DNA from 3 places in the Paenibacillus vortex V453 genome. Region 1 is predicted to be linked to each of the others. Evidence: riboswitches for the same ligand, from Rfam matches in the RefSeq annotation. Region 1 holds a riboswitch; each other region holds the start of a gene.

Region 1 (4,455 bases):
TTCGCAGACCGGAGGCGGCTCAAGAGCTGATGACCCGCGCGGAGCAGGCGGGTGTTGCAGAGCGAATTCATCGGGTTCGATTGGATATATGCGATGAAGAGCAGGTACGGGCGGTTGCCCTGCATTTGGAGCAGCGGTTTGGTCGATTGGATGTGCTGGTGAACAATGCTGGTGAAGCGGTAGGCGGAATGGTGGAGGAAGTGCCGCTGAGTGGGTGGAGAAGACAGATGGAGACGAATTTCTTCGGAACGGTATCTGTGACACAGCACATGCTGCCGCTGATGCGCCGGACCGAGAATTCCAAGATTATTCTCATGAGCAGCATCAGCGGCGTGGTCGGCTTCCCGGGTTATGGACCGTATGCTTCCTCCAAATTTGCGATTGAAGGATTCGGGGAGAGCCTGTCGCTGGAGCTTATGCCCTTCGGCATGCACGTTGTGCTGGTTCAGCCAGGTGCTTATGGCACACCGATCTGGAATAAGAGCTTTGGTGAATTAGAGGTGAAGGAAGGGTCACCCTACAGCGACATGCTGAAGGGTGTGCTGGACTATTCCGAGCGGACAGCCAGGGGAAGCGGAAATCCGCTGGAGGTGGCGAAGCTCGTGGCAAGGATTGCCTCCATGTCCAAACCGAGATTCCGATATAAGCTGCCCCAAGGCACGCGTATAACCGCATGGATTAAGGGATTGCTGCCGGACCGGTGGTTTCAGCAGATGATTTATCGGATGCTGGGCAGACGTTAATCATTCATGCTGCTAATGATCGAATGCCTTAACTTGTCATGTGCGCTGGGGCGGCAGGAATTACCCTTTTTTGGCCGTGGAGGGGTGCAGCAAACCGAGTAATTCTCCCATTTTTACTTTGGAGCCGGGCTCCAGGTCGCCGCGAGGGCTAAACGTGCCGTTCTCCGTCAAAAGCACAACGGTAGAGCCGAATTCAAAATACGCGAGTTCATCGCCGATCTGCCATTTCTTAACGCTCTCATCGGCGTAACGGATGCTGCTCACGTTCATTGCGCCCACCTTCACCACGGCAACTTCTCCGAATTCATGGGCAATGTAGGTAATGAGACGCTCATTGCGGCTCAGCACAGTTCGGATATGGGTCATCGCAAAGTCATTCACGGGGTAAACCTTCCCCTTCAGATGCTCGCTTTCCGCCTGAACACCGGTTACGGGTGAATGGATGCGGTGATAATCTGTTGGGCTTAAATACAATACGAATGCATAACCGTTTATATAGTTTTCCATTCTCGGGGATTTCGCGAGCAGCTCGCTCAGGGTGTAATCCTGTCCCTTGACACTCAGAATGGTGCCGGCATGAATGGCGCACATTGCTGAAATAGTGGCATCGACAGGGCTTACCATGGCATCGACGGTGTCATCGATGGCACGCAGGCCTATTTTTAACCGGCGGGAAAAGAACTCGTTCAATGAGCGGTATTCGTGGATCTCTTTCTCCGCTTCATGAGCCGGAATTTGATAGATTCGTATAAATGCAGGTATTAGATGACGGCTCAGCCGGCTGTGGGAACAATGCCCCATCATTCGGGACAACCATTTTCGGGAGGAGAGCTCAGTCATCAGACGCAGCAATTGTTTAGCCATGTCATTCTCCTTTGTGCATAGGTGTAAGCAATATAACGATGGTGGAAAAGCCAATCACTCTGATATTGACATAGAATGAGATGGAAATCAATAAATAGCCATATTTGAAAAAAGGTTCTTGCAAATTCTGGAGCGGACCTGTATTTTAAAATTAACATAAAACCGAATAGGGAATACGGGGGCTTGAGTGAATCAGGCTGAGATTGCAGCTATTATCCGCTGTTGACCGTTAATCTGAACTGGGTAATGCCAGCGTAGAGAATATCCGACCCTGCCTACATAGGGCCTATTTTTCCGTCTGCGCGTTTTTCCAGACGGTTTTTTGTTGTGTTTACACAAAAATAGCGGTGGAGAGGGGTACAGGTTGTTATGGGAACATCAATGCAAGAGAAGTTGGGGGTTCAGCCCAGAAGAGGGCTGCGGTTAAGCGATATTTTGGTGACGGTGCTGGTATCGCTTGTGTTTGGCGTGATTTATCACTTCTGGGGGTCGGTCTATAATCTTTTTAAACCGTTGTTTTTTGAAGCGGATGAGCTGCTCTACGGCATGTGGTTTGCGGCAGCTACGCTGGCTTATTTGTTAATTCGCAAGCCGGGCGTGGCCATCATCGCGGAAGTGGCTGCGGCCCACGTGGAGGTGCTGTTTGGCAGCGGCTGGGGATTGACTCTATTGTTATATGGCTTGATTCAAGGACTGGGGGCGGAGTTGGTATTCGCGGCGCTCCGCTATCGGAGTACCTCAGCGTGGACCTTGGTGATTGCCGGGGCCGGAGCGGCCATCGGTTCGATGATAATGGACTTCTATTACAGCTATACGGACGATCTGCAGACATGGATGTTCCTGGCCAAATATGGTATGCGGGTAATCAGCGGTGCAGTTATTGCAGGTCTGTTAATGCTGCTCTTGGCCAAGGCGCTGGATCGTACAGGCGTAACGTCACTGCTGCGTCCCGCGTCGAAGAAGGATTACGAAGCGCTGGATGATGCGCGCCATGTCTAATGCCACGGTAAGCCTATTTCCGGCTCAGTCCGCTGAGGTTCAACAGGAGCAGGCTGTGCAGGTGGAGGGACTGCGCTTGAAGTATCCCGGGGAAGAGAGGCTGATGTTCAAAGATCTCTCGTTCTCGGCAGCCCGTGGGGAAAAGGTGCTGCTGCTTGGTCCGAGCGGATGCGGCAAATCCACGCTGCTCCAGGTGCTTAGCGGAATGATTCCCCGCGCTACGGAAGTGCCAATGAAGTGTGAGGCACAGATTGTCCCGCGCTCCTGGGGATACGTATTTCAAGACCCGGATACGCAGTTTTGCATGCCGTATGTGGATGAGGAGCTGGCCTTTGTACTAGGAGAATCTGAGTATTCCCCGAGACGAGATGAAGGAACGGATGCAAGCGGCGCTGCATGAGGTGGGGCTGAATTTGGAGGAGCTTCATCTGCCGATCGGCCATCTGTCGCAAGGGATGAAGCAGAGGCTGGCGCTGGCTTCCGCCCTGCTGCTGGAGCCGGAGGTGCTGTTCCTTGACGAGCCGTCCGCACTGCTTGACCCGGAAGGACGGGAGCAGATCTGGGATGCGGTGAAATCCGTATCGGAAGGACGTACACTGATCATCGTCGAGCACCGGATCGAAGAGATGGCGAAATACGTGGATCGTGTCGTTCTGTTCAGTCCGGATGGCGTTATTCTGGGCGATGGACCGCCGGCGGCAGTATTTGCTAAGTATGAGTGCGAGCTTAAATCCTATGGAATCTGGTATCCCGGCGTGTGGGAAGATTATGCTCAGACCCGGGCCGGCCGGGAATTGTTTGCTCCGGTTGATGCCTATGGCGAAGATCTGGGGAATCTCCTGCACGAGGCTGCCCTGCCTTACCCTTTAGATGGGGAGCCTGTGATCCGTTTAGAGGATTTCAAGGGACTGAGATGGGATAAACCTGTGATTTCTCTCCCTTCGGCAGAAGTTTATCGGGCAGAATTTATTGCGGTGGTAGGGCCGAACGGAGCGGGGAAAAGCTCGTTTCTTCTCAGTCTGATGGGACTGCTGCGCGCGCAAGGGACCTACGTGCTCTGCGGGGAAGAGGTTGTGCAAGGCAAGGCGAGAAAGGTGCGGAAGAAGAGAGAGCAGCAGCTCCGTCAAATCGGATTCGTGTTTCAGAATCCGGAGCTTCAGTTTCTGACGGAGCGTATTGGCGACGAGGTTGTTTACTCCTTGCTGGTGGATAACATGCCTGCGGAGGAAGCGAAGGCCCAAGCCGATCGCTGTCTCGAACGCTTCGGACTAAGCGGAATGGAGAACAGGCATCCCTATCAGCTGTCAACCGGTCAGAAGCGGCGCTTAAGCGTTGCCACTGCGATGGCCAGACAGCCGGAAGTTCTGCTCCTGGATGAGCCGACCTTCGGTCAGGACGCGCGGAATACGTTTGCGATTCTGGAGATGTGCGAGCGGCTGCGCCGCACGGGAACCGCCATTCTCATGGTGACCCATGAGATGGAGATTGCGCAGCGGGTCGCCACGCATATATGGGAAATTCGGGAAGGTCAGCTGACCTCGAGCATGGCTTCACCCCGATTGTGTACCGGTGCGGAATCCCGGCAGGAGGATGATGGATTGAACCGGGCCGGAGAATCCTACGATCCCTCCTCCGCAAGCGCAGCTCACCTCACGGGGGTGAATTCATGAATATATGGAACCCTGTACGGATCACCTGGCTGCACCGGGCCAATCCGGTGGTGAAGCTCGGCCTTATTTTTGCCCTCTTTTTCATGACGGTGCTGACCCATGATCTGGATTTCATGATGTATCAGGCACTGGTATTTATGGTCTGTCTGGTGGTGCTGAGTGGGGTTAAACCGTGGAAG
Region 2 (4,455 bases), on a different contig from region 1:
TGGAATCGGATCCCCCTCACGATTTCGCAAGGTTCCGCTTACCGTTGACAAGGTCTCTCCGTCTAAAATCCTCTTCAGCCGTCCTTTCAGCTGATTCGCCCGTTTTGAGATATCCGAATTTGCAAAGTTCCCGCCGGACCCTTCTGATATCCGATTCAACACGTCCATAGCGGCTTGGGGGCTCCCCCGACGCAGGAGCATTTCCGAGTGATATAAAAGGGCCTTACTATGGATGTCCTTCCAATCTCCAGAAAGGACTTTCGCTAATCGCTCATATTGCAGCGCCGCCTGATCAGGCTGGTCCAGCCTGTCATAGAGGCTCGCAAGCTCCAGCACCAATTCATGCTGATAGGAATAAAGAACAGGCTCCGGAGAATATCCGCTGCTCAGATCCCCGAACTTTTGGATAGCGGTTTCCAATATATCCGCTGCTCCCTCCACATCACCATTCATCGAATAATGCTCCGCAAGGTCTATTGCGGCATATTTCATATATTCTCCGGCTGGCGCTCCCAGCACATATTGATTCAGCAGCGGCAAACGTTCATCCTCAGTAAAACGAATCTGCTGATCGGCGCTTCCTCCTGTGCTGGTGAACCCCGGACTAATAAACACATCAAACCGATGAGCTAGCTCTGTTGCTCTAGGCACAATCACATACTTCTCGATCATCTCCCATTTCCGGTTGCTGCTGCTTTCTTCATGAATAAGGTCAATGACTTTGGCTATCCCCTCAGCTTGGCCTTGTTCAATCTGCTTCTCCGCAATCAGCAGCCCTATTCGAGGGGTGAGCATAGATACCATCATAACAAAGAGGATTAAACCCGAAACCCCAAACACCAGGTGTTTAATCTTGACCCGAATTTTCAAGTCTGGCCACCATCCTCTCGTACTGATCCTTCCAGTAATAATTCCCCCCGGCTTCAAGCAGTTCATTGCTCACCTGCAAGGGCACGGAAACAGCAGGTTTCACAATTGCTTCCCTCCATAACAAACCTCCGAGCAGCAGAACGGCCGCTGCTGCGCCAAAATAACCAATTGCGGCAGCAGAAATTTCTACTTCCTTATTCCACAAGGAAGACAAACGTTCGCGGCTGGATTTTGGAAATGTGCGAGAAATCACCTTCTCTGCGCCTAGGAATCGAATTTCCTCCAGCTCCTGCTTTAGTTGTTCGGCCATTTCCTGTTCTTCGCTACGCATCGCTCTCCCCCTTCTCGACAACAATCTGCCGGAGTTTATGCCGCCCTCTCATTAAACGTGCCTTAACCGTGTTTATATTCAGCTGCAATTGCGCTGCAATTTCTTGAACACCCAACTCATTATAATAATAGAGCGTCATCACTTCTCGGTATGTATAGGGCAGCTGCTGCACTGATTTGATCATTTCAGCCTCACGCCAATGGACGCCCAGCATTTCATCCACGGCAGGTACACTTTCGTTTACATGCTGGTCCATCCTCGGCATGGGAAAAATATGACGCCAATCCCATTTTCGCTGCCGCATCCGGCATCGATTCACTGCAATTCGGGTCAACCAGCTACGAAGTTTGTCGCCGTCACGAAGCTGAGCGATATTCTCGAACGCCTGGATAAAGGTATCTTGAACGGCCTCTTCAGCCGCTTGACGGTCACGCAGCAGCAATACCGCCGTGCGAAGCAGATAATCTCCATACTGTTCCATCAATTCCCGGAGAGCCGCCTCTTCTTTTTGTTTTAAACGCTGTATGACATCCAGGCCATCTCCCCCCCTCTATAACTATGATGCGTCTGGTCTTTCATCGGTTGCATCAATTTGGATCAATGTCGAAAAAAAAATCGAATGATTGAAAATCTTCCGGCAAAACGATACAATAACACAAGCAAGAAACCTTTGTCTTCCTGAACTGGCAATAGTTCCGGAACCAACTGCATATCATGTTGGCTGTACTAGGGGTGCCATGTGCTGAGAGACGGCGTGCTGCCGTTAACCCTTATCACCCGATCTAGGTCATACTAGCGTGGGGAAGTGTAGCATTTATGTTTATACTTTTTCACGTAGGCATAACTGCACTTTCTTCACGGGGTGCGGTTTTTTTGCGTGGATTTATATCATAGGGGAGGATAACAACAATGAGTGAGCTAACATGTGGAACCAGTCGCATCGTCGGATGCCGATTCTCGGTGTTTCCGATGACTGACCGATTTGTGGAAGTCATTATGGACGCGCTGAAATCCGTCAACACGGGGAAGGTATGGATTCAGACGGATGATGTGAGCACCTGTATTCGTGGACGGGCGGAGCATGTATTTGATGTAACGAGGGCGATTTTTGCTTATGCGGCAGCAAGCGGTGTGCACACCATCTTTAACGGAACTTATTCTATTGGCTGCCCTGGTGATACGGAAGCCGATGTATATATGTCAGAGGATTCGGAGCGTTTGAATCGCGAGATTGGGAAGAATGCCGATATAGATACAGCCAGCCAATTTGCCCTTTATCCACTGGGTACAGACCATTACATGGATGTTATCTATAAAGAGGTGCATCGGGCTAAGGAAAAAGGAACGTTCGCCGGAAGCGTTCACTATGCCAGCCGGTTGGACGGCTCCATCTCCAAGGTGTTTGAATCCCTCGAAGATGCGTTTTTGCATGCGATCCAATCGGACAGCAGTCACCTTGTCATGACCGCAGTCGTGTCTGCACACAGTCCATCAGCCAAGCCAAGACCGTGATCACTTCTATATAACAGGCAAAAGCCCGGCGCATGCCGGGCTTTTGCGATTTGCTCCAAGAGCTTGACGAATTAAACCCAAGCACTCGAGATAATTACGAGCAGGATGAAGAGAACCAAAATAATACCTACTGAATTACCCCATCCACCACCATATACTCCGCTCATGAAGATCCCTCCTGGATTTAAAGAATGACGTGACCGAATCACATGATTATTGTATTGGTCGTGGAAGGCGAACGTCACGGCTAATGTACCTCTCTTATTGCTCACCCGTCAAAATCTATTCCTCATAACCCACAAGAAGCATGCCCCCGAACGGGTTCAGCACTTGCTCTGTGAATGCCAGAAGGAGGGAGGGATCGTCCTGTCGATACATCGCTGAAAGCGAAACCTCCAATTGATCTCCCAATGCCGTGCTGAATCGGTGGAACAGCCGAAACAGCATCTTGCCTTCCCCTGTCCATTCCCCATTCACTCTAAGTACAAATTCGCAAAGTACCGTCATGATCTTTTGCACCGTAAACCATTTCTCGCCATCCCGCTTAGGATTCTTCAAATCCTGCACATATTCCGTAATCATGTAACGGTATTCATCAATATCGGTTTGCATCCATGGCATCGGTCCGTAATTCAAATCATGCTGGGCCTCTGCGCGGACTGCTTCTCCTTCCGGCAACGAGCGCAGCACCTTACCCTCCGCTGTGATCCGCTGCAATGTCGGATTGGCTGCCATCACGCCCTCGTCGAAGTATTCACGATAGGATGACAAAGACAATATAAACAATTCCACAATCCATCCATCCGCTTCCAGGGTCTTTCTCCGCATCTCATCTCCGTCCCGCTCAAGGATGACGATGTCCAAATCAGATTGCTCGTTATGTTCTCCTCTGCTTGCGCTGCCGCCAAGCACAGCTAGCAAACAGTCGGGATAATGACGGTGGATAACACGCTCTGCTGCCTCCATCGGTTCCTTCTTCATGGCTATTTCCCCCAGTAGTTCTCATAGCTCCCGAAAAAAAGGGCTCAAAATATTTAATTCAGCAAAAACCCCAAACGTACCTTAATCATATGGTAAATAAACGATTACCCTCATGTTGACTACAAGGAAGAAGGGAAGATGAAATGAACTACATTCAAATGCTATCCAGATTAGGTATGGGCAGTGCGCATCCGGGCGGATTCGAGGCTACCTTAAGAATGCTGAAGAATTATCCGATTGAGCCAAACAGTCGTATTCTGGAGGTTGGCTGCGGAACAGGCAGGACAGCATGCCATCTTTCGGAGATGGGCTATCAAGTCACGGCCATAGATCTCAATGAGAATATGATTAAAAAAGCACGCACCAGAGCCGAAGCCATGAAAATGGACGTGCAATTTTTGCAGGCTGATGTGTGCGAGCTGCCTTTTGAAGACAACCAGTTTGATCTGATTATGGCCGAATCAGTCACCGTATTCACGAATACGTCGAGATCACTCCCTGAATATTATCGCGTTCTGGATCAAGGAGGCGTTCTGCTGGACAGAGAATTGCTGCTGAATAAGCCAATGCCTGAGCCAAAGCTCAAGGAGCTGCTGGAATTCTTCGGGATTCCGAATCTGATGCTGCGGGAAGAATGGGCACAATCCTTGCTGGCTTGCGGTTTTAAGCAGGAGGAAATTCTGGAGTATAACCACTTCAACGAACAATTGAAGGAAGAGCAAACACGTCATCTGGATACATTTGAGCAGCGCGATAAAGGA
Region 3 (4,455 bases), on a different contig from region 1:
TCGTGCAATGATAGGGTTTTAATCTACAAAAATCGACTTATATTGCTTTTAACAACGCATTGTCGATATTTCTGGTTATCCATCCCTTATTCAATCTTCTGATCCAAAAGCTGCAGCTGCATCGTCCGGTCCACATCGAAGTGCCAGCGGGCATTCCGCTCCTTCGCGGCATACATCGCTGCATCCGCACGGCCAATGAGCTCCTGATCGTTCCGGGCATGATCGGGATACACGGCAATACCGATACTCGGCGACGTTCTAACTTCATATCCCTCCAGTTCATAAGGCTCGCTGAGCAGCATCCAAATCTCCTCCGCCATCCAGATCAGCTCCTGATCCTCCCCGGCCGACTGGATCATCACGGTGAATTCATCTCCCCCTAGACGGGACACCAGAATCCCTTTGGATTCCAGCGACTGAAGGCGGCATGCAACCTTGCGGATCAACAGATCTCCGGCACGGTGGCCATAACGATCATTCACCTTTTTGAAACGATTCATGTCCATGTAGAGAAGCCCTACCCGCGATCCTGTCCGATCGGCCTCTAACAAGGAGCTGGACAGTCTTGCGTTGAAGTAACGACGATTATACAATCCCGTCAGATCATCCCGGTGAGCAAGCGATTCGCTCTGCCTCAGACTTTCATGCAGTCGATGTAACAAGCGGTCATTCTCATACTGGATCAGGATCTGGCGGAACAGAATCAGAATGACGCACAGGGATAGACCGGTAAACAGACCGTTCCAGCCACCGAACCGCTGCGCCATGAGGGCAAACATTCCGCCCAGCACGCCATATGGAAGCAAATATCTGACAATCAAGGTTCCTACAGGACGCGGTTCCCTCTCTTTCACCGTTTGATTTCCGGTATCGGGAGCGGGCTGTGCACCTGCAGAAGCAATGAAAAACACAGATAACGTATGTAAAGGATCAAGATATGCACGAACTTCGAGATTCACGAAATGGACGAGATAAAAGTGCAGAGCATCACCCATAATATAAGCGCTTCCGCCAAGACTTAATGAAATGACCGCCCATTTCCCTAATTGCCTGGTATTAAAATACAACACCACGGTAAAGAAAATAAGTACCATTCCGCACAGCGGAAACAGCATATCCACCCATACGCTTCCCGTCCCCCCCGAATACGTACTGTCCTGAAGTTCGGGCTTGATTAAATACTCCCAGCCCACCGTCATGAACGTTACGCCAACGATGACGATATCCAGCATAAACCGCAGCCCCCTAAGCGGGCCTTGAACATGCCGGAACAAATAGATGAGGCAGCTGGCGAACAGGATCACTTCCAATCCCCAGAAATAGCTGGATATCTGGAAAGCGCTCTCTTTCCCGAACCCGAAAAAAAAGGAGGAGACGATCCGGGCCGCTGCATCGGCCATCAGTCCGATACTTACCATAAACCAAAACCTGCGAAGATGTGCCTTATAACGCCGGCTGACCCGAATTAAATACACGGAGGCGGCCATAGGAGCAATAATGACTAGCACACGCTGAAGCGATAAAGCATCAGGCATCCACAGAACAGTCATTATCTGAATAAATGCATATATAATGGCGAGTCGAATCCACAGATGATCTGCTGGAGTTGGACTCATAAGCACTCCCCCTTGGCAAAAAGGTAAGCTTGTACACGATGGATGATTTAGGTCTTTTGAATTAAGCTCTCTATTCCTCATGATACTTTTTACCCATCCAAAAGTAAAGACGAGGAAATCAAAGAAAAATCATCTATCCGGCACATCGCTAGAAGATCTATATAATGAAGTTTTTCTACTGGACGGGTGTACTTCAAATGCAAGGACTACACTCAATTAAACACGTGAAAACCTGAAAAGTTACTATATCAATCACCTACTTGACGTATAGGAATCATATGATATTATTCTTCATATCTTATACGAACCGGAAAGGGTGTATGGCAGTGTCACAGAAACGATTGGATCATGTTGGTATTGTAGTCCGAAACCTGGAAGCCACGATAGCGTTTTACACGTCGGTAGTCGGCCTTGAACTAAAGAATCGCCTGACTCATACCAATGGGGTCATTCAACTCGCGTTCCTCGGATTTAATGGAAGTGACGAAACGGAAGTCGAACTTATCCAGGGTTACAGCGACTCGCTGCCTTCGGAAGGAACGGTGCACCATTTTGCAGTCAGTACGGATGATATTGAAGAAGAGTATGCACGCGTCCAAGGACTTGAAGTTCCTCATCTGGACGAGGAAATCGTCACTCTCCCGAACGGCTATCGTTATTTCTTCGTGCATGGTCCCGAAGGGGAATGGATCGAGTTCTTCCAGCGTTAACCCGCACGCAGCACGGTATCCAACATTTCATCTCTTAAAATGTTCATATGCTGAACTCTTGGGCTGCCTAAACGCGGTTCCCTACATAAGGCCTGTCCTGTTCATGACCTTTTTCGAAAACTAGACAGGTCTTGGTGTTAGGACTATAATAACGGATGTACTGATCGAAACTTCATAAATATCGGGGGAGCTGGAATTTAGCCGGCTGAGAGTGTATCCGCTTTGATACTGACCCTTACACCTGATCTGGGTAATGCCAGCGTAGGAAGCCAATGTTTGCGGCAGCCATATTTGCCGTACTATACACTTACGCCGTCATGCGTCCTGAGATTATCGGGGCGCTTTTTTTGTGGAGTTGCGAGGTAATAGAAATAGAACTCATAAGGAGAGAAGACACGATGAAGAAGGGAAGATGGGTCCCCCTGCTTCTCGCTTGTGTCCTGCTGATGGTTGCGGCCGGATGCGGTACAGGCGGACAGAACAAGAACACAGGCGCTGAAGGAGAAGACGCCAAGAGTCCTGGGAAACTCCGTGACGTGCAGCTGATGCTCGATTGGTCCGCCAATACCAATCACACGGGTCTGTATGCAGCGAAGGAGCTCGGATATTATGAGGAGGAAGGGCTCAACGTCCAGATCGTCCAGCCGGGAGCCGGTGGAACGGATACGCTGGTCGCATCCGGTAACGTGCCGTTCGGCATAAGCTATCAGGAAGGGGTAACCCTCGCCAGAACGCAAGGCTTGCCGCTCGTCTCCATTGCGGCGATCATTCAGCATAATACATCCGGCTTTGCCGCTCCCAAGGACAAAGGGATCGTGAAGGCTGGAGATTTCGAAGGTAAATCCTATGGCGGCTGGGGCTCCCCCGTTGAGGAAGCTGTCATGAAATCCATCATGGAGATCGACGGTGCCGATGTCAGCAAAGTCAATATGGTCAACATGGGCGATGCCGATTATTTTACTGCCGTCAAACGCGACATTGATTTCGCCTGGATATTCTACGCCTGGACGGGCATCGAAGCCGAGCTCCGCAATGAGCCGCTTGATATGATCTATGTGAAGGACTACTCTGACCAGCTCGATTATTATACGCCGGTCATCGTGACCAACGAGAAGCTGATCCAAGAGGACCCTGAGCTTGTCAAAGCCTTCATGCGGGCTACTTCCAAAGGATACAACCATGCTATTGAGCATCCTGAGGATGCAGCAGCGCTGCTCTCGAAGGCCGTGCCTGATCTGGATGCCGAGCTGGTTCTGGCCAGCCAGAAATGGCTGAGTCCCCGCTATCAGGATGACGCGCCTCGTTGGGGTGAACAGAAAGCCGAAGTATGGTCGGGGTATGCCGACTGGATGTTTGAGCGCAAACTGCTGGAGAAAGAGCTTGATGCAGACCGCGCGTTCACCAATGATTTTTTACCGGAACAACCATAAGGTCTTTTCTATTAAGAAGAGAGTCGGCCTGACAGCAGGCTGTCTCTCTTTCATAATCATATCGCTGCACGAAAGGATGGATTATATATGGCGAACACCCTCTTGAGCATTCAAGTGATACCCCGGACGCCGGGTGGACGGGACAGCATCCCTTATGTGGATGAAGCGATCAAGGTTATTGAGGATTCGGGTGTGAAGTACGAGGTCCATGCACTGGAGACAACCATGGAAGGAGAACTCTCCGAGCTGCTAAAGATCGTCGAGCGCATGCATGAGGCGCTGGTGAATGCGGGAAGTCCCAGCATCATATCCCAGGTCAAAATTGCACATCATCCGAGCGGCATCAGCATGGATAAGCTGACTGAGAAATATCGTCCATGAGAAGCTGGTGGAGCTCCGTCTGGCCGCCTGTTGTGGCGGTCCTCTTCTTTTTGCTGGTATGGCAGGCGGCGGTATCGATCTTCGATATCGAAAAATTTATTCTGCCTGCGCCAACGGCGATCGGATCCGAGGCAGTTACCGGTGCTGCCGGTCTTTTCCAGCATACATTAGCCACCCTGCAGCTAACCTTGATCGGGTTTATCATCGGAACAGCAATCGGACTTGTGATTTCACTGGCTCTGCATATGGTGCCTTTTCTCAAAACAGCTCTTTATCCGCTTCTGATTCTTAGCCAGAATGTACCGACTATCGCCCTTG

The links. Region 1 has a riboswitch for thiamine pyrophosphate ahead of PVOR_RS26055 (ECF transporter S component). Riboswitches for the same ligand answer to the same signal wherever they lie in the genome.
Region 2: linked by a shared signal. The riboswitch ahead of PVOR_RS20860 (YkoF family thiamine/hydroxymethylpyrimidine-binding protein) and the one ahead of PVOR_RS26055 (ECF transporter S component) in region 1 are both predicted to bind thiamine pyrophosphate.
Region 3: linked by a shared signal. The riboswitch ahead of PVOR_RS04780 (ABC transporter substrate-binding protein) and the one ahead of PVOR_RS26055 (ECF transporter S component) in region 1 are both predicted to bind thiamine pyrophosphate.

Annotation. Positions count from the first base shown of each region.
Region 1 covers NZ_ADHJ01000049.1:102,898-107,352, reverse strand. The annotation lists gene PVOR_RS26065 (SDR family oxidoreductase) at 1-743, shown strand, start outside; gene asd (archaetidylserine decarboxylase) at 804-1,607, opposite strand; TPP riboswitch at 1,773-1,885, shown strand; gene PVOR_RS26055 (ECF transporter S component) at 1,977-2,606, shown strand; gene PVOR_RS32910 (ATP-binding cassette domain-containing protein) at 2,599-3,006, shown strand; gene PVOR_RS26050 (ATP-binding cassette domain-containing protein) at 2,975-4,276, shown strand; gene PVOR_RS26045 (energy-coupling factor transporter transmembrane component T family protein) at 4,273-4,455, shown strand, end outside.
Region 2 covers NZ_ADHJ01000037.1:647,584-652,038, forward strand. The annotation lists gene PVOR_RS20845 (carboxypeptidase-like regulatory domain-containing protein) at 1-870, opposite strand, end outside; gene PVOR_RS20850 (hypothetical protein) at 848-1,201, opposite strand; gene PVOR_RS20855 (RNA polymerase sigma factor) at 1,194-1,736, opposite strand; TPP riboswitch at 1,920-2,022, shown strand; gene PVOR_RS20860 (YkoF family thiamine/hydroxymethylpyrimidine-binding protein) at 2,111-2,713, shown strand; gene PVOR_RS29810 (YjcZ family sporulation protein) at 2,785-2,880, opposite strand; gene PVOR_RS20865 (nucleotidyltransferase domain-containing protein) at 2,996-3,694, opposite strand; gene PVOR_RS20870 (class I SAM-dependent methyltransferase) at 3,838-4,455, shown strand, end outside.
Region 3 covers NZ_ADHJ01000009.1:180,091-184,545, reverse strand. The annotation lists gene PVOR_RS04790 (GGDEF domain-containing protein) at 87-1,616, opposite strand; gene PVOR_RS04785 (VOC family protein) at 1,937-2,326, shown strand; TPP riboswitch at 2,500-2,611, shown strand; gene PVOR_RS04780 (ABC transporter substrate-binding protein) at 2,725-3,756, shown strand; gene PVOR_RS04775 (thiamine-binding protein) at 3,844-4,137, shown strand; gene PVOR_RS04770 (ABC transporter permease) at 4,134-4,455, shown strand, end outside.